DNA from 4 places in the Pseudoalteromonas sp. Isolate6 genome. Region 3 is predicted to be linked to each of the others. Evidence: predicted binding sites of a transcription regulator. Region 3 holds the regulator's gene; each other region holds the start of a gene.
The links. The regulator FliA, encoded in region 3, starts transcription of late flagellar genes. The targets are predictions, from matches to a motif close to CTAAAGNTNNNNNNNNNNNNGCCGATA.

Region 1 (5,166 bases), on a different contig from region 3:
ATGGGTCCAACTCTTTGACAGCAAATGGTGGCTTCACAATGTCTGGTATCGCGGGTATCGCTTCCGCAGTAACTGGCAAAACAATGTCAACCCTTGCTGCTGGTATTAGTAACGTTGGCACCGGTGTTACAGAAGCGACAGCTGGTTTCACCAACATGGCAGCTACCATCATCAGTGTATCGTCACAGGAAAATGCACAACAAGTGTTAGCTGCGATGGATTCAATGATTGCAGTAGTTGATAAAAAACGAGCTGAGCTTGGTGCGGTACAAAACCGGTTCCAATCAACTATTCGTAACCAATCGAATATTCAGGAAAACTTATCAGCTGCAAAATCTCGAGTGAAAGATACTGACTTTGCTCAAGAAACAGCAAGCTTGACTAAAATGCAGATTCTACAGCAGGCAAGCCAAACAATCTTAAGTCAGGCTAACCAACGTCCTCAAGCTGCATTAAGTCTACTAGGATAATGTAACTAGGATGGTAAAAGGTGCCTAAGCCAGATGGGGTATTTGCTTAGGCACCGAATTGGATGATAAAGCGGAGGAGCTAAAAAATCCAATAGCGTTCATTAAATCAATGAACACGTTAATTAAAGCACATACCATGCCAAGTTTGTGTTAGAAAAATGACACTCACTCTCAAACTTACTAAAGAGGGGCTAGCCAGCCCCTCTTTTACCATATATTAACTTCCTTTAGTTCCAACTATACAGAGCGTTATATCTGTTTTCGTGTCGCTAAATCAATGTGTGAGTACTAGATGCCCGATGCTCAGATTATTTAATCAGCTACTTCAATGCCTAGGCTATTTTATTTAAGATTTATTGGTAAGCATCGCTCACACGGTATATGAGTACCGCTCAAATAAGCACAGTAAATTGACGCTACGATGGTATCTATATCAAAATCCCAAAAGAGAAAAATATAAAGTCCATATTTATCATGGTGTTAAATTGATTTCTTTAGCTGCATTTATAACGTTTTGTCTTTTTGGCCTGTAACTTGCTTCAAACCCAGTAGAGTTAATTTTGGCGTCAAAGTGGCAATTGGTTGCCTTAGTAAAAAGAAAACCTGAAACATGCATGCCGCTTTGTCATTTAACTATCTATCAATTAGATATTGATTTGGCAAAAAGAGAGTGAGTTATGGCTTTATATGTAAATACCAATGTCAGTGCAATTAATGCACAAAGACAATTGACTAATTCAGGTAATGAACTAGATACTTCATTCAAGCGTCTATCTTCTGGTCTGCGGATAAACAGCGCTGCTGATGATGCTGCAGGTTTACAGATATCCGACCGATTAAATTCACAGATCATGGGGCTTGAACAAGGTAACCGTAATGCGAATGACGGTATTTCTCTTGCTCAAACAGCTGAAGGTGCGATGGACGAAATCACCTCTATGTTTCAGCGAATTAGGACGCTCGCGCAACAGGCAGCCAACGGCTCTAATACTGATGAAGACCGTTTGGCGATCCAAGAAGAGATTCGTCAGCTATCAGCTGAAGTAAATCGTGTCGCGACTGACACGACATTCGGTGGTCAAAACTTGCTTGATGGAACCTACTCTGCAAATTTCCAAGTAGGTGCTGATGCTGTTCAAACTATTGGCTTTAGTATGAAAGAGGTCGGGTCTACAGCTAATGGTGATAACTCCATGACTACCAACGGTGGTTTTACTATGTCTGGAATAGCAGGGATTGCGTCTGCGGTTTCAGGTAAAGGGATGTCAGTGTTGGCTGCTGGCATTAGTAATATTGGCACCGGAGTAACAGAAACGACTGCCGGTTTTACTAACATGGCTGCAACTGTGATTAGTGTTTCATCGCAAGAAAATGCACAACAAGTGCTCGCAGCGATGGACGCAATGATAGCTGTAGTGGATAAAAAACGTGCAGAGCTGGGTGCTGTTCAAAACCGCTTTCAGTCGACTATTCGAAATCAATCGAACGTATCTGAAAATCTAAACTCAGCTAAATCGCGAGTAAAAGACGCGGACTTTGCTTTAGAAACAGCAAAGTTAACGAAGAATCAAATTTTACAACAAGCTAGCCAAACTATATTAGGTCAAGCAAATCAACGGCCTCAAGCAGCTTTAAGTCTACTACAAGGCTAATGAGTTAAATTTTTCTAAAAAAAAACTAAAGCTTCCTCTTTTATAGTCGATAGAAGAGTTAGAGAACTATCAATCTAGTACTCTAACTTCTTCAATACTGCAGGGTAGGGGTATCCCGCAGCGTTGAAATATGTATTATAAAGCGGAGGCTATTATGGCTATTTACGTTAATACCAATGTCAGTTCATTGAATGCACAAAGACAATTGATGAACTCAGGTAGTGCGCTTGATACTTCTTTTAAAAGATTGTCATCAGGCTTTAGAATAAACAGTGCAAAAGATGATGCTGCAGGTATGCAGATCTCGAACCGTCTAACAGGACAAATTAATGGATTAAACCAAGGTATTCGAAATGCGAATGATGGTATTTCTCTTGCGCAAACCGCAGAGGGTGCTTTGGATGAGACGACACAAATGTTTCAGCGTATTCGTACGTTAGCGCAACAAGCATCAAATGGTTCGAATACAGACGAAGACCGATTGGCACTGCAAGAAGAAATTCGCTCGTTGGCATCGGAAGTTAACCGTGTTGCTAAAGACACAACCTTTGGTGGTCAAAATCTACTTGACGGCACCTATGATTCAAATTTCCAAGTTGGCTCTGATGCCGTTCAGACTATAAGCTTTAGTATGAAAGACATTGGCTCGTCATCGAATGGTTCTAACTCTTTGACAGCAAATGGTGGCTTCACAATGTCTGGTATCGCGGGTGTCGCTTCCGCAGTAACTGGCAAAACAATGTCAACATTGGCTGCTGGTATCAGTAATGTTGGTACTGGTGTTACGGAGGCTACCGCTGGTTTCACCAACATGGCTGCCACAGTAATTAGTGTATCTTCGCAAGAAAATGCACAGGAAGTACTGGCTGCAATGGATACCATGATTGCGGTAGTTGATAAAAAACGTGCTGAGCTTGGTGCGGTACAAAACCGATTCCAGTCAACTATTCGTAACCAGTCAAATATCCAAGAAAACTTATCAGCAGCTCAATCTCGAGTTAGAGATACCGATTTTGCTCAAGAAACTGCCAACCTGACTAAGATGCAGATTTTACAACAAGCAAGTAGCTCTATTTTGAGTCAAGCTAATCAGCGTCCACAGGTAGCACTATCGTTACTTGGGTAATATTCTGAGAAAAGCGTCAAGTTTGGGAATGTTCGCGAACTTGACGTATACTCTTTATAGGCTTTACAGGAGGTCTAGATGAGTGATGTTCAAATTTCTCAAGGGCTAAACTATTCGGTTGATAGTCAACTGAATAAGCAACCAAAACAAGAATTAAACAATGAAGGTGGTATTGCTCCAGATAGAGCAAAACCTGAAGATTCACCTGAGCATAATGGTAAAGGTGCTAGCAGTAATGAACAGTTAATATCAGAAGTTAAAGACAATTTAGCAAGATTAAACGATGTTATTCCCGTTACGGCTACGAACTTACAGTTTCAACTTGATGAAGAGGGTGATCCTCCGGTTGTTCTTGTTTTAGATAAGTCTAGCAATGAAGTAATTAGGGAAATTCCTTCAAAAGAGTTTAGGGAAGTAGCTAAGGCTTTGGAAGAGTTTGCCGATAAACTTACAAAGCGTGGCGTGTTATTTGATAAAACCGCCTGATATAGATTTGGAGGTAGATTATGCCACTTATTACATCTGCGGGTGTTGGCTCAGGGCTTGACTTAGAGTCAATCATAAAAGCTTCTGTGGATGCGGAAAACGTACCCAAGATGCAAAGGTTTGCTGCAAAGCAAGAATCACTGAAAGTTGAATTGTCTTCTGTCGGTGAGGTTAAATCTGCCATTTCAAAACTTAAAGACACAATTGAAAAACTAGCGGACATCGATAACTTTGGCAAGCGAATCGCTAATATTCGTCAACCGGATGGTGCTGAAATAATTAGCGTAACACCAACGTCAGATATTTCTACAGGTAATTTTAAGATTGCCGTAGAACAGTTGGCGCAAGGAAGCAGAGCCGTTTCTGCTGATGGTGCTTTTGCTTCAGCCGACACTGTTGTTAGTGCAAGTGGTGGTACTTTGTCTTTCTCAGCAGGTGCGGATAAATCATTTGATTTAGAAGTGACAGCTGGAATGACTCTGGCTGAGTTAAGAGATGCTATTAATGCATCAGATACTAATTTCGGTATCACTGCTAATATTATTAACACTGGCGATCCCGATGTAGGCTCCAAACTTGTTTTCACGTCAAATGTCAGTGGCGATGGAAACGACCTCGTGATTACAAGTGATACTGCTGAGCTTGATGCTATTGAGACATATGACGAGACAACAAACCCTTCTGGAGGCATGGTCATTGCCGATGCGGACAAAGCTCAAGATGCAATCATAACGGTAGATGGCCTTACAGTTAACAGCGATACAAACACATTTAAAGATGCTGTCCAAGATATGACGATAAGGGCACTCGAGGTTAGCCCTGAGGATACATCTGGTACAAAATTAACAGCTAAGTTGGACGTAGATTATGACAGAGAATCTGTCACTAAGCTCGTCGATGAGTTGATTACAAATTACAATAACCTCGTTGGAATGATTGGCTTGCAAACTCGAGCAGGAAAGCCTCTAAATGGCGATGCTTCGATGAGAGCATTGAGTGATCAGCTAGTTTCTACTCTGGGGTCTACGTTGACTGATGCTGGGCCATTTGAGTCGGTGTTTGACATGGGCCTTGGCGTTAATAAAGAAGGTTATTTAGAAAAGTCATCACTAGTTCGAAGCTTAAACGAAGCAATGGATGATAATTACGATGATATTGGTACAGCATTTGCAGGGGAAAATGGTGTAGCCAAAAAATTAGAAGAATTGCTCGGAAATTACGTTGATTCAGGTGGGCTTATGAAACAACGTGAGACTAGTTTGAATGCTCAACTTGACGATTTAGAGGACGATGTCATAAATCACCAGGAGCGTATGAAGTCATTTGAAGCTGGCTTACGTCAAAAATATGCAGGGCTTGATGTACTTATCGCGCAAATGCAGCAAACTCAATCTTATTTGGGGGCTCAGCTTTCTAATCTGCCAGGCTTTAC
Region 2 (5,166 bases), on a different contig from region 3:
ATCCCAAAGGTTTTATCATGGCACTGGGATATGCGGCGATTGCATTGGTGGTATTGGCGGTTTTTCTGCCAGTTGCTATGGTATGGAAACAGAGAAAAGCTAGAGGCAATGATGGATATCAGGTTAAAGGTGGTACGCTTGGATTAGGGCTTGCAGCCGCTTTCGGTGTAATGATCATTGCTTCCCAGCTGATGCAAATGGCTGGCCTTATTCCGAGTTTAGGGTAATACAAATCATGTAAAAGTAGGCTATCAACTGCCTACTTCAACACTCTCTAGTGAATCAGCTTGTAATCGTTTATGTTTCAGTTGAAAATAAGCTACTACTGGCACAAACGCCAAACACAAAGTGGCAAAGTTAACAATTGGAATAATTGTGACATAGAGGTATGACGAATAACTAAGTTCCATTAAGTGCCTGTCGACTAAGCGGAACATTTGTAAGAGCGGTGCAGGAATAATAATAAGTTGAGCGATCACACTCTGCCACATATAGACCTTGTCTTTTACAGCCCAAACAGCAATTATTGCCATAAAAATAATGTCGTTAAATGCCCAAAATATATAGCGATAAACTAAACCACTGTCTATCGCTCTTATAAAATCACCAGTAAAAGAGCCAATAATGTAAAACAAAGCAATCAAAATCGCATAACGAGCAGCTTTTATATCTCTTAGAACCAAACAGGCAACCACTGCAATCAGCGAAAGTGGAATGCTGTATTGGATATAAAAAAGCCTAACCGACTCCCAAGCCTCTAACATATTTACTCTTCTAACTATTAGTTATGATGATTTTTAATGGGTCAAGTGATTATTATAATCAGTTAAGACGGCTTTTTTTCTGCCTCTTCATCACCACCCTCACCATTACCGCCCGGTAGTCTAAAATTTTGAGGTTTTTTTATCGAAATCATTCTATTTCTCCTTTAAGTAGAACCGTCGGAAACAATAGCGAATTCCCTGTAATTTGGCAACAAACTGTAATCAATTTTGTCTTACTTCAATAGGCTCAGATTCTTTCGCTTTACCCTGTAAGATAGAGATTTCGACACGCCTATTACGTCGTCTATCAGCGTTGCTCTCATTGGGAACAAGCGGTCTGGTATCTGCGTGTCCAACCACGACCATTCTGTTCTTATCAAAACCACGAACTCGCTCCATCACAGTTGCGACGGCCACAGCTCGAGTTGCCGATAAATCCCAGTTATTCGAATAAAGCTCGTTCGTCACTCTAAAATCGTCGGTGTGACCCGACACAGTGATTTCACCAGGAACATCTTTTAGTAACTCTGCAATTTCTTCAACCACAGGCTCAAATTTAGGCTGCAAAAATGCACTACCTGCTGGGAAAGAGCCATTCTCCTGAATGCGTATAATGATTTGTTGCCCTAGCGATTCAAGCTCAATTGCACCATCCATAATTTGCTTTTCTAGCTGCTGCGCAATCTTTTTCACAAGTTCATTAACTTGTTCTTGATCCGCTGATGCAATTGCTTGCGTTGACGCCATTTCCTGCGCAGTACTGGCTGATTCACCACCACGCTTGTTGCCACGCTGTTCTTGCCGACCACCCGCAGAAGATTCATCACCAGCCTGAAACTCGAGCATCTGCTGCGTCATCTCTACCGTTTGCTGTTGAATAGTTTCAATCGGTGTCGGCTCTGGCTTTCCTGGAGTAAACTCCATCGCGATAACGCTGGTACCTTTTGGGATATCCTTTACTTCAATTTTATTTTGTACGCCAAAAGCAAACTTCATCGAACCGGCGATTTGCTTAAACTTCAGCACATCCATTTCAGAAAAAGCCAACAGTAGTACGAAGAAGCACATTAACAATGACATCAGATCGGCAAAGGTTCCCATCCAAGCCGGAAGACCTGGAGGGGGACATTTACATTCGTTCTCATCTGACATGATTATTCCTCAGCCTCAGCACCACGTTTAGACTCAGGCAAATAGTTCTTCAAGATACCTTCAATAACCTTCGGGTTTTGGCCATCTTGTATACCTAATATAGCATCCAAGATAAGTCGCTGATTTCGTTCTTCTTCATCTTTACGGAGTTCAAGTTTTACCTGAATAGGGATCGCAACCACGTTAGCTAAAAACGCACCATACAAAGTTGTTAAAAGCGCAACGGCCATAGCAGGTCCAATTGCTTTTGGATCATCCATGTTAGACAACATCGCCACTAGGCCGATAAGTGTCCCAATCATCCCCATCGCAGGCGCAATATCCGCTAGGGACTTGAATAAACCTGCGCCTAATTCATGCCTTGAAGACGTCAAGGCAATATCTTTTTGCAATGTAGCACGCACAACATCAGCATCATGACCATCGACTAGCATATCGACGCCTTTACGCATAAATTGGTTGGGGATTTCAGCTTCTTCTAACGCTAAAAAACCACCTTTACGCGCAGAATCTGCTAGCTCAACTGCTTTTTCAATCAGCTCTTCAGGGGTTTCAATCTTAAACATGAAGGCCTTCCCGGCCACCTTACCAATACCGAAAAACTGCCCAAGCGTAAAATTGGACAACACGATAAAAATTGAACCACCAAATACGATAACGACGGAAGGCGTGTTATAGAACATAGCGATCTGGCCATCACTACTCAATACCATTGACATTACAATCAAACCTATGGCACCCAGGATCCCTATTACCGTTGCTAAATCCACATGTCCTCCGGGGGAAGTTATTTGTGATAAATCACGCAGTTATTGTTGTTTGAGTTATCGGCAAGTTTTTCTACAACTTAACACTATTATATTAAAAAGAGTTTAAAATGCGAGTTTATAGCAGATCTTGTAATGCCGATACTCGGACAGATCAAAAAGTCACTGGTTTTTTTGACCTTGACGTCCAATCCCCCTAAAATTGCCACACTTTTACTTTACGGGTCGGTGTGATATATGGCAGTAAAAAAACCAGATAACTTGAGCTTTGAAGAAGCTATGCAAGAACTGGAGCAAATCGTTGCGGACATGGAAAATGGTAGCTTGCCTTTAGATCAAGCACTTAAACAATTTGAGCGCGGGATTAAGCTTGCAAAAGCATCAAATCAAAAACTTCAGCAAGCTGAGCAGCAGGTCGCTATTTTAATGGGCGAAGGTGAGCAAGCACAATTACAGCCATTTGATAACGAAGCCTAATGTCAGCAAAATTAAAAGAAAAACTGCAGCATGCTAAAACCCGTGTAGAGAACACCGTTTTACACTATTTTGATAATGCGCTTGATACCGAAGAAAATATAAAAGCAGCTACCCGTTATAGCATCGAAAACGGTGGCAAACGTCTGCGACCATTTTTGGTATATTGCACTGGTGAATTATTTGGTGCTGCTCCAGAAGACTTAGACAAGGCCGCCGCCGCAATAGAGTGTGTGCATAGCTATTCTTTAGTGCACGATGATTTACCAGCTATGGATGATGATGAGCTTAGGCGCGGCCGCCCAACTTGTCACATTCAATTTGACGAGGCGACCGCTATTTTGGCTGGTGACGCTCTGCAAACGCTGGCTTTTGAACTATTAAGTGATCAGCAATTCACAGTGAGCCATCATGCACAAATCAAAATGATTTCCGCACTAGCCAAAGCATCAGGTCTAGCGGGGATGGTTGGAGGTCAAGCGCTGGATATTGCAGCCACAGATCGGTCTATTACAATTACTGAACTTGAGCGTATTCATAAGCTAAAAACTGGTGCTCTCTTAAGTTGCGCAGTAGAGTTGGGGATTTTGTGCGGTAACCCTGAACAAGTTACCAAGCAAGCGCGTGAAGCAATGCATATATACGGGCGTGCAATCGGCCTTGCATTCCAAGTCAGAGATGACATCCTAGATGTAGAAGGCGATACTTCTGTGCTTGGCAAACCACAAGGTTCTGACTTGGAACACAACAAGTCTACCTATCCAGCGCTCCTTGGTCTCGCACAAGCAAAAGAGAAAGCGGAACAATTGATTGATGAAGCACTAGATGCACTCAAAGTTATCGATGGCAACACGGAAATACTTGCAGATTTAGCAAAATACATCATAGATCGAGAATATTAAGCTGACGTATAAAATAACTACGCCAAGCTAAGAAAATATTCACAAGTACTTTGTAAACGCTGGCTAACATAATATCATGACCAGTTAGTGAAGAATTTTAATAATTATGAAGTGAACCACGTGAGGAATTGCGCTGAGATTCACTTAGGACTCTGATAAATACCATGAAACTTGATAGTAGCAAGTATCCATTACTCGCGTTAATTGACGAGCCAAGTCAACTCCGTCAATTACCCCAGCACAAGTTAACCGCCTTCAGTGATGAGCTTCGCGAGTATTTGCTGAACTCAGTCTCTCAAAGTAGCGGTCATTTTGCCTCCGGCTTAGGTACTGTAGAACTTACCGTGGCTTTGCATTATGTGTATAACACACCAAGCGATAGACTCGTTTGGGATGTTGGTCATCAAGCCTACCCGCACAAGTTACTGACAGGTAGAAGAGATAAAATGCATACTATCCGTCAAAAGGATGGCTTGCACCCTTTCCCTTACAGAGAAGAAAGCGAATACGATACGTTTAGCGTTGGCCATTCAAGTACATCGATATCAGCAGCACTTGGTATGGCTATCGCAGCCGAAAAAGAGGGAATTGGACGTAAAACCGTCGCTGTTATTGGTGATGGTGCGATGACCGCAGGTATGGCGTTTGAAGCAATGAATCACGCAGGCGACATCAATCCAGATATGCTGGTTATCCTAAACGACAACGAAATGTCTATTTCGGAAAACGTTGGTGCACTCACCAACCATTTCGCCAAGATCCTTTCCGGCAGCTTTTACACCAACATTCGAGAAGGCAGCAAAAAATTGCTGTCTGGCGTGCCTCCGGTCAAGGAGCTTGCAGGCCGTATGGAAGAGCATTTAAAGGGGATGATAATTCCGGGCACTTTCTTTGAGGAATTAGGTTTTAATTACATTGGACCAATTGACGGGCATAACGTAGATACCTTGGTTGATACACTGCGCAATATGCGAAATCTGAAAGGCCCTCAACTATTACATGTTAAAACCCAAAAAGGAAAAGGCTATAAACCAGCAGAAGCAGATCCTATTGGTTATCATGCAGTGCCTAAGTTCGATCCAAGCGTGCACAGCTTACCCAAATCAA
Region 3 (5,166 bases):
GAGGCTTTTGCAGCGTCAGGCTCTTTTTGTGGTGTAGGAGCTGCAGACTTAATTTCCGCTTTAGGCGCAGGCTTCGGGGCTGGTTTCGGCGCTGGCGCAGCTTTAACTGGCTCAGGTTGAACAGGTTTACTCTCTGACGCTTTTGCGGGCGACTCATCCACTGCTTTAGGTGCACTCCCTTTACCGTGCAGCTCGTCAAGCAAAGCTTCAAATTCATCATCAGTGATTTCTTCATCACCAGCAGGCGCATTCCCCCCGTCGGTTGAAGTTTGCTTAGCTTCAGATTCACTGGCTTGCGAAGTCACCGGGTCTTCTGTATTTGGTGCACTACCAAATTTACCAACACCATGGAGTTCATCTAAAAGGTTATCGAATTCATCATCAGTGATGTCACCATCATCCGAGGTTGACACAGTTTCAGTTTTAGTCGCTGGAACTACAGCGGGACCATTACCAGCACCATGTAATTCATCTAGCAGATTTTCAAACTCTTCTTCCGTTATCTCATCAATGCCTGAACTACTATCAGTATCTGAGCCAACATCTGCATCGAATAAAATATCATCTGCATTTAAATCCGGCACCAAAGGTTCTGGCTCAGAAACAGGTTCGTCAATCACCTCATTGACTTCGTCTTCAGAAGCGGGCTGGCTAAGTTTGTGGAGTGTTTCAAGCAACACAGGATCAGCAGCTTCTGGCTCCTCCCGGTTTTGAATACAAGCGAACATTTCGTTGATAGTATCCAAAGATTGCAAAATAACATCCATCAATTCCGAAGTTACTTTTCGCTGTCCTTGTCGTAATACATCAAACACGTTCTCCGCACCGTGACAGGCATCAACCAGTTCAGTCATACCGAGAAAACCAGCCCCACCTTTTACGGTATGGAAGCCACGGAAAATCGCGTTAAGAAGTTCTTTATCTTCAGGATTATTTTCTAGTTCAACAAGCTGTTCAGATAACAGTTCTAATATTTCACCTGCTTCAACTAGAAAGTCCTGCAAGATATCTTCATCGACTTCAAAGCTCATACACACTCTCCAACTAGAAGCCTAAACTAGATAGCAAGTCATCGACTTCGTCTTGACCAGAAACCACGTCATCTCGCGATTCAGCGTCAATAATTGGACCTTCAGGTCCAGACAATTCATTACTGATAGTCTCAGTTGTTTTTATTTCATTTTCATTCGTTTTTTCTGCAACGGCAGGTGCTTCATCTGAAGTGCCAAACACAGTTAGAAGGTGAATGAGACTATCTTCTACTTCCCTCACAAGCTCAATAACACGACGGATAACCTGTCCTGTCAAATCCTGATAGTCTTGTGCCATCAGAACGTTGGTCATTAAACCTTGTAATTCGTCTGTCCGTGTCTTTGAAGTCTGCATAAAGCTGTCGAGATCATGACACAGAGATTTAAACTCACCGAGTTGAATATCCCTACTCATCAACCTATCCCAAGTGGGCTTTATTTGCGCTAACTCATCCGCAAGATTCTGCGCAAGAGGTAAGCTTTCTTCGACTGCGTCCATCGTTTTGTTTGCAGCGCTTTCCGTCATTTCCATAACATAATTAAGGCGCTGCTTTGCATCAGGAATAGCCTCTGTTGTGAGATCTGCAAGCCGAGTATCTAGTTCAAAGTTCTTTAAAGATTCGTGCAACTGACGAGTTAGCTTTCCAACTTCTGCAAATAGCTCCGATTGCTCTTTGTTAGCAGCTTCTAAAATCAGCTGGTCAGCTTTTTCTTGTTCACCCTGCTCTAAAAGCTCGACAAGTTGTTTTGCTTGTTCAAGTGTAATTTGAGGCGCAGCATTTACAGACATAGGCCATATCCCCTTGCTGTTAGCCTAGTCGCTCAAATACTTTTTCAAGCTTAGTTTTAAGCGTGCCAGCTGTAAACGGTTTGACAATATATCCGTTAACTCCAGCTTGCGCTGCTGCAACTATTTGTTCCTTTTTCGCTTCTGCGGTAACCATCAACACTGGAATGTGCTTAAGTTTTTCATCCGCTCGTATTGCACGAAGCAGATCAATACCTTGCATGCCCGGCATATTCCAATCAGTTACTACAAAGTCAAACTCCTGATTTTGTAGCATCGGAAGTGCTGTACTACCATCATCAGCTTCTTGAACATTGGTAAAGCCTAAATCTCTTAATAGGTTTTTGATTATTCTTCTCATAGTAGAGAAATCATCAACCACGAGAATTTTCATGTTCTTATCCAAAACTTCCTCCAGTGAGGTTCGAACCCAACTATTTTATGTACTCTAATTTATCCAGTCATTGATTTTAGCTTTAAGCTTTATCATTGCCTGACCGTGAATTTGACTTACTCGAGATTCACTAACATCAAGAATGGCGCCAATCTCTTTTAAATTCATTTCGTCGTTATAGTAAAGTGACAAAACTAAAGCGTCTCTTTCGGGTAACGCTTTGATCGCATTTACTAAAGACTCGTTAAAACGCTCATTTTTAACGTTATTAAACGGTTTGTCTAGCGCAAAATCGCTGTTTGCAGGGGTTATCACATCTTCATCAACCCCAAGATCCTCAATCCCGATGACTTTGCTTGCATTTACATCATGTAAAATATGATGGTACTCATCTAGAGATATATCAAGTTTTTCAGCGATTTCAGTGTCTTTTGGTTCTCGACCAAGGAGAGATTCTAGCTCGGAGATAGCTTCAGCCACCATTCGGCTATTTTTATGTACGGAACGCGGAGCCCAATCGCCACGGCGAATTTCATCCAACATCGCGCCTCGAATACGGATCCCCGCAAAGGTCTCAAAACTAGCTCCTTTAGAGGCATCGAAATTTTTAGATGCTTCAATCAACCCAATCATCCCCGATTGGATGAGATCGTCGAGTTGCACACTTGCCGGAAGTCGAGCTATCAGGTGACACGCCACTTTTTTCACCAGTGGAGCATGCCGTTCGACCACCTTGTGAAGATGCTCTGAAGTTTGATATCCCGCAGCTCTGTTGACCGGAGAAGCCATAATCACCCGTTTACAAGTTGTTCAATGAAAAATTCTAGATGACCGGAAGGTTGATGAGGAATTGGCCATTTAACTGCTTTAGCGGCAAGCCCCTTAATCGCAATCGCGGCTGGGGAGCTCGGAAATAAATCTACGATAGCTCTTTGTCTACGAGAGGATTTACGCATGTTTTCGTCAAACGGTACGGTGGCCACTAACTCCAGTGCTACATCTAGAAAACGATCTGTAACTTTTGAAAGTTTAGCAAATAATTCTTGCCCTTCACGCATGCTGCGGACCATATTGGCAACAATTTTAAAACGATAGACACCATGCTCTCTGCTTAACACTTTGATCAATGCATAAGCATCGGTAATAGAGGTTGGTTCATCACACACGACGACCATCACATCCTGTGCAGCCCGAGAAAAACTCAGGACCATATCAGAGATACCTGCTGCGGTATCAACAATTAATACATCGAATTGAGTGTTAAGTTCGCTAAAAGCGCGAATAAGCCCGGCGTGTTCTGCTGGAGTCAACTCTACCATATTTTGAGAGCCAGAGGTCGCCGGTACAATTTTGATACCTGCGGGCCCCTCTACAAGAATTTCATCAAGTTCACACTCTCCCGACAACACGTGCGACAGATTTTTTTCTACTCGAAGACCTAACATTACATCACAGTTTGCCAAGCCCAAGTCCGCATCCAGAACTAGGACTCTTTGTCCTTGTTGACCCATAGCGATAGCAGTATTGAGTGAGACATTAGTTTTACCCACCCCACCTTTACCACCGGTCACGGCTATTACTTTTACACCCTGGTTGCTATTTTGACTCATTCTACGCAGGCCACTTGCTTGATCTAAAACTGTGTTAATCATACATTCCTACTGACTCTGACGCTACTGGTACACGTCGAGAGTGCTGTGCTTTTATTCTTTTTAAATACAATTGCTCAGCCTTTTTTACTAGCTTTTGAGCATTTGCTACGCGAATGTCTTCTGGCACTCGCTGACCGTTGGTAAGATACCCTATTGGCAAGCGATTTTGAATCGCTATGCTAATTATCTCACCTAAACTTAGACTTTCATCAAGTTTTGTGAAAATACAACCGCTTAAATTTACTTTTTTGAAGTGCCGTACGGTTTCTTGTAACACATTCATTTGTGCTGTTGCACTCAGTACTAAGTAACTACGAATATCCACTCTTGCGCTACGCATAAGTGTATTTAACTGTTCAGTTAAGCGCAAATCTCTTTGACTCATTCCCGCCGTATCTATTAATACTAGACGTTTATTTCGTAAATGATAAAGCACTTCTGCAAGTTCATTTGCATCTTTAACTTGTTTAACTGGACAACCAATGATTCTACCATAGGTCGCTAATTGCTCGTAAGCACCAATTCTATAGGTATCAGTAGTTATCAACGCCACTTTATCTGCACCGTATTTTTGTGCGCCTAGCGCCGCTAATTTTGCGACCGTTGTGGTTTTACCAACACCAGTTGGACCCACCATAGCGAATACGCCACCTTGGCGGAGAATATCATTGTTAGTGGTGTGCATTTGGTTTATCACCATGTTTAACAAGGCATTCCAAGCTTCTTTACGAGAAACATCATCAGGGATAAAGCATGCCATTTGTTCAGCAACATCTTTGTCTATGCCCATTCCTTCAAGACGGTCTACAAGACACGCGCGGGTTGGATCACGACGAGCCATTTCTTGCTTCATTAGTCCTGATACTTGATGCTCAAGTAATTGACGAATTGCGTTCATCTCTTCACGCATTGCACTCATTTCGTCAGGCTTGGCATTTAGCTCGGGTAAATCATCACCAAAACCATTGTCCAATTCATCAGACTCTCCCCACTGCTGTGGTTGCTCAAAAGCATCATCCTCGAAGTCAAAAGATTGGCGGCGAGATTGCTGTGGCTTCGCTTGGTATGCCGGAGCTTCAGTCTGTGCCTTGCGTTGACTGCTTAACATTTGCTCAGTATCAATACCCGACTGTGAGAACATAGAAGCAAGTTCTGGTGAACGGGGGCGTGGTGCTTGGCGCTCAAGCAATGCTTCTAAGCTATCAGCTACTTGTGCTTGTTTTACAGGCTGAGCTTGGCGAGGCTCAGGACGGACAAAGCGAGTCTGAGCTTCACTAGGAGTTGCTGTACGGGTTGCTGGCG
Region 4 (5,166 bases), on a different contig from region 3:
TTGCATTAAGCTCTACTCAGTTCGACGCTGCTCTTATGCTTGCCGTAGGTATTATCATCGGTGGTGTAATAAGCCAGTTTTTAAAAAGTGATACACAACAAGAAAAACAATCAAACTTATCAACCACTACATTATATGTAGGTAATCTACCGTATCGAGCCAACGAACATGTTGTCCGCGAGCTTTTCGAAGAGCAAGGGCAAGTATTTTCAGTTCGTCTACTTAAGGATAAAAATACAGGCAAACGTCGCGGTTTTGGTTTTGTTGAGATGTCTAAGCAAGATGCGGAAAAGGCTATTACTCAACTCAATGAGCGTGAATTTCAACAGCGTACATTAAAAGTAAGAGAAGCAAAGCAAAAGCCTGAAGGTGAGATGGATCACTCACCTGCTTAATTAATCTTTATTTAAATTAATAATAGAGATTGCTTCTTTATTACCTATTACTGGTGCCGTTGCATAGAAACGCACTTCCGATGCACTCGGCACCTTTTCCCCTACTACTATTTGACTTTCCAACAATGACAATGCGCGATTAGCTATTGCCTTGCCTGAATCAACCAGCTCAACATGCTTATGTAAGCAATTCTTGATATCGTGAGCTATCAAAGGAAAATGTGTACATCCTAACACTAACCTATCAACAGTGACTGGAATGTTAAGCCGGACTATTTCCGCGCAAAGTGCCTCTTTATCCAACTCGTTATGCCAATAAAAGTGCTCAGCGATCCTAACAAGCTCCGTGGAATGCAAAGTTTCAACTTTACAACCTGAGGTAAAATCCATGATGAGCTTATGTGTATAAGCATTATTTGACGTTGCCGGTGTTGCCAATAGTGCGATGTGCTTGGTCTTTGAACTAGACGCCGCAGGCTTAACAGCAGGAACAACACCTATAATTGGAATATGGGTATGTTTTCTGGCTTCTTCTAATGCGTATGTTGAAGCGGTATTACAAGCAATAACGATAAGATCAACATTGCCCAAGCATTGCTGTTGCCAACAAATCAGTCCCTTGATACGTGATTTGATTAGCTCTTGAGGCTGAAGGCCATATGGGAGAAAAGCGTTGTCCATAACATAGCTGAATGAACCCCCCTGCAAACATGCCTTTAAGTGCGACAGCACACTGGTGCCACCTATCCCCGAATCGAAAACCAAAATATGCGACAAACTTCATTCCTCAAATCAATGGAGCATGAAGTTTGCCACGAGTCCTCGCGAAAATAAACTCGCTTAGCTTGTTTGTTTTTGCTCTACCTGCTCTTTATTTAATTCATTCAGTTTACTAAAAAAGCTACTTGCATAATCCAAAAACTCATTTAGTCTCGACTGGCCTTCATTCATCCAAGCAAGCAAGTTTGGCAACTCATTATCAGCATTGAGTCCCTTAGCTTGCTCTTGTACATCTGCTAACTGCTTATTCAGTGGCATAAATGCCTTCTCTAACTCTTTCATTGGATTGCCTTGCTGATATTGAGCAATCGCAGCAGACGTTTTACTTTGTCTGAGATCCATCGTGAAATTAGTGATCTGATCTGAATTTAAACTAAGCGACTTTGCTAAATCGAACGCTTCATCGTATTCACCACCGAAAAAAGAATCACTGACATTACGGATATCTTCCATCATATCGTTAATAGCTTGCTGCTCCTCTTCGTTCAACTCACCATTTACCTTAATTGAGAAACTGACTTCGTGAGAAGACTTAGTGCCATATGCCATGCCATAATCATTACCTTTTTGAGCAACACTCGCAGCGGCTCCCTGAGAATATGCATCGGAGAATGAAATAACGACTTCATCTCCTTCAGCTGTTGTAAATGCATATTCAGCCTGATTAGAGAGGCTCGCAAACTGCGCGGCACTGATCGCTAATGCTTTTGGCGACTTTTCTTCAAACAGCTCTTTTTCAAAATCATCTAAACCTTTAAAAATCCCTTCTCGTGATTTTTCAATACCATCTTCGATGTCGGAATTAAAAGCCCCCATGCCTTTTAACTCTTCGCTGGCTTCATCTATCCCCTGAAGCACGCCCTTACGTGCCCCATCGAGCATGGATTTCAACTCGTCATCATTTTTGCCGTCGACTTTGGCTTTCTTCACTGCACCCTGAACAAAATCGAGTACATTTTTGACAATAGATTCAAAATCAAATAATGGCTTGTCTTTCTTGTCTTGTGTCGGCTTCTCAATCCCCAACGCTTCTGCAAGCTTATCATCAAGAATTTTTGCAGCTAATTTGGATTTATCACCCGCATAGCTGTCTGAATTAATTTGGATATTTGGTCCTATCCCTTTGCTCTTTCCAGGCTTATGCTGCATCGCTGGATTGAGCAACTGATTTAATTGCCCGATTTTCATGGTATGCCCTCCAATATATTAGTTAGATTATCGGCATATTTGCGCAAAGCTAAAGTATAATGATTAAAAAAACAGCAAACCAGATGCATCAGTGATGCTAGACTGGACAAATTAGCAACGCTCCCTAAAATAGCGCCTCTTAATTCAACATAGATGGTTTTAGCATGGCAGTAATAAAAATTGATGATTCAGCATACGAGCAACAGTTAGCGGATAAAGCTGAGCGTATCACAACACAATTTGCACCGTTTAATGCACCTGCACTTGAAGTGTATGAGTCTGCATCTCGCCATTACCGCCAGCGCTGTGAATTTAGAGTATGGCATGATGGTGAAGATCTGTTTCACATCATGTTTGACCAGCAAACAAAAGAAAAGATCCGTGTTGATAGCTTTGATCCTGGTGCGCCGCTTGTCAATGAAATGATGCAAGTGATGATACACCAGCTAAAAGACAACGAAATATTGCGTCGTAAGCTGTTTCAAATCGACTATCTCACGACGCTGAGTGGGGAAGTACTGATCAGCTTGCTTTATCACAAGCAGTTAGATGAAGCGTGGCAGACTGCCATGCAGACATTAAGAACCGAGTTGCAGCAAACCTACAAAGTTGATTTTATCGGTCGTGCTAGAAAACAAAAGGTTGTGTTTGGCAATGACTATGTAACTGAAAAACTAAGCGTTAACGGTAAAGAATATATTTATCAGCAGGTTGAGAACAGCTTTACGCAACCGAATGCGGAAGTGAATCAGAAAATGCTAGCTTGGGCACAGTCTATTAGTGAACCGCTAAGCAACGATCTACTTGAGCTTTATTGTGGTAACGGTAACTTTTCAATTGCATTGGCAGGCTCATTCAATAAAGTGCTGGCTACTGAGATTTCTAAATCATCAGTAAAGTCTGCACAATTTAATATTGCAGCAAATAAAGTCGATAACTTAGATATTATTCGCATGTCGAGTGAAGAGTTTACACAAGCCATGAAAGGGCAAAAGTTTTCTCGATTAGATGGTATCGATTTACAGTCCTATGATTGCCAAACGATTCTCGTCGATCCGCCTCGTGCAGGTATGGATGAATTGACCTGTCGATTAGTTAGCAACTACGACAACATTATTTATATCTCATGTAATCCAGACACGTTAGAACGTGATTTAGCCTTATTATGTGAAACACATAAAATCGCACGTATGGCGATTTTCGATCAGTTCCCTTATACCCATCATATTGAATCTGGCGTTTACTTAGTGAGAAAGTGATCTCTAACGATTAACGACTGGCTGCCATCGCTGTGATAAGTGCTGGCAGTTGAGTTTCGCTAAAGACTTGAATACCGGATTGCCGTAATAAAGACGCAGTCAGCCCCTGCCCTACTATTTTTTTACCTGTATGACTACCATCGTAAATCAGATTGCTGCCGCAAGACGGACTGGACTCTTTTAACAACGCAAACTTTATATCGTGCTGTAGGCAAGCCGCTAGCGCTTTTTTAGCACCGAGTTCAAACGCGGAGGTAAAATCATCGCCATGTTTACTCAAAACTTTACCATCTGCTATTTCAGCCGATGGGCGAGGTGTTGGTAAACCACCAGATACTTCGGGACATAGCGGTAAGACCCAATTTTTTTGCCGCCAATACTGCAAGGTATTGTCTTGAAGGCTTTGTGAAGAAGCGTCATACCTCACTGGATAACCTAATAAGCAGCTAGAAACTAAAATTTTAAACATAAAAAAGCCCCGCAATAATTGCAGGGCTAGTCTAATACAAATTAGATTTTATTTCTTTGCTAAATAATTCACCAAAGCTGCAATTTGCTCTGGCTTAGTCGTACCAGATTCACGAAGTAATAGCTTGTATTTACCGTTTACCACGAACATTGGTACCCCTGTTAGCGCGCCTTTATCAGAAAGAGTCTTCTGCATACGTTGCATTTTTGAAGCTTTAGTACGAACAGAGAAACTGGCATAAAGTTTATCAAACTTCTCTTCTTCAACACCTTGAGCAATAAAGATATCTTTTACATCAGCAAGTTCATTGATTTTTGCACGCTTGCCATGGATATGATTAAACATGGCTGCAACTATCTTGTCTTTTTGTGGCAGCACTTCAGCAGTTGCAAGTGCTTGTGCCAACACCTGTTGGATCTCAGGCTCTCTTGGACCGACAAAATCTATATGGCTTTTTTTAAACTTAACACCCTCATCCAGCTTTGGTTTAACGTCAACGATTAAATTTTCCATTGCGTTACAGGCTGGACAATAAAAAGAAAAATATTCCATTACCTCAGGCTTTTTCGTGCCGCGCTCGGCAATAACTTCATAATGCACACCTTCTTCAAATGGTGCAGCCTGAGCAAGAAGAGGAAGCATTAGTGCAACCGCTAAGCCTTTTAATACTTTCAACATACTAACTTTCTCCAGTCCTTATTTTTTTAATAGATATGCGATCAATTCATCAAGCTGTTCTTGGCTCTTGATACCTTTCATTTCGATTCTGTATTTGTCGTTTACGATAAAAGTTGGAACGCCTGTAAGCGCCCCCGCTTCAGAAAACTTTTCTTGTGCTTTAAGCATGTTATTTTCAGCACTCACGACTGGCATACTCGTTACAGCCTGATCAAACTTTTCAGCAGCAATCCCATTTAGCTCCATTAGCGTTTTTAAATCTTTAATGTCTAACAGTTTGTTTCCTTCAACATGAATAGCATTAAAAATCTTTTCAGCAATCACATCCTCTTTGCCTTCTTGCTCAGCAATAATATAGGCATAGCTAAGATTGCTCTGCGTTTCTGTAGGAATACCA

Region 1: a site for FliA is predicted at 2,148-2,174, ahead of L1D50_RS17635 (flagellin). Genes of this name have one in related genera too.
Region 2: a site for FliA is predicted at 2,742-2,768, ahead of pomA (flagellar motor protein PomA). Genes of this name have one in related genera too.
Region 4: a site for FliA is predicted at 2,392-2,418, ahead of L1D50_RS19760 (DUF5610 domain-containing protein). Genes of this name have one in related genera too.

Annotation. Positions count from the first base shown of each region.
Region 1 is NZ_JAKEVK010000165.1:720-5,885, forward strand. It holds gene L1D50_RS17625 (flagellin) at 1-470, shown strand, start outside; gene L1D50_RS17630 (flagellin) at 1,148-2,122, shown strand; gene L1D50_RS17635 (flagellin) at 2,277-3,248, shown strand; gene L1D50_RS17640 (flagellar protein FlaG) at 3,327-3,734, shown strand; gene fliD (flagellar filament capping protein FliD) at 3,755-5,166, shown strand, end outside.
Region 2 is NZ_JAKEVK010000007.1:11,449-16,614, reverse strand. It holds gene L1D50_RS01860 (aromatic amino acid transport family protein) at 1-227, shown strand, start outside; gene L1D50_RS01855 (hypothetical protein) at 252-764, opposite strand; gene L1D50_RS01850 (flagellar motor protein MotB) at 987-1,916, opposite strand; gene pomA (flagellar motor protein PomA) at 1,919-2,686, opposite strand; gene xseB (exodeoxyribonuclease VII small subunit) at 2,921-3,160, shown strand; gene ispA ((2E,6E)-farnesyl diphosphate synthase) at 3,160-4,059, shown strand; gene dxs (1-deoxy-D-xylulose-5-phosphate synthase) at 4,224-5,166, shown strand, end outside.
Region 3 is NZ_JAKEVK010000009.1:18,719-23,884, reverse strand. It holds gene L1D50_RS02390 (chemotaxis protein CheA) at 1-1,031, opposite strand, end outside; gene L1D50_RS02385 (protein phosphatase CheZ) at 1,045-1,821, opposite strand; gene cheY (chemotaxis response regulator CheY) at 1,841-2,224, opposite strand; gene L1D50_RS02375 (RNA polymerase sigma factor FliA) at 2,267-3,001, opposite strand; gene L1D50_RS02370 (MinD/ParA family protein) at 3,004-3,864, opposite strand; gene flhF (flagellar biosynthesis protein FlhF) at 3,857-5,166, opposite strand, start outside.
Region 4 is NZ_JAKEVK010000217.1:1,266-6,431, reverse strand. It holds gene L1D50_RS19770 (RNA-binding protein) at 1-395, shown strand, start outside; gene murI (glutamate racemase) at 396-1,172, opposite strand; gene L1D50_RS19760 (DUF5610 domain-containing protein) at 1,236-2,363, opposite strand; gene trmA (tRNA (uridine(54)-C5)-methyltransferase TrmA) at 2,528-3,622, shown strand; gene L1D50_RS19750 (DUF523 domain-containing protein) at 3,633-4,091, opposite strand; gene L1D50_RS19745 (thiol:disulfide interchange protein DsbA/DsbL) at 4,140-4,769, opposite strand; gene L1D50_RS19740 (thiol:disulfide interchange protein DsbA/DsbL) at 4,788-5,166, opposite strand, start outside.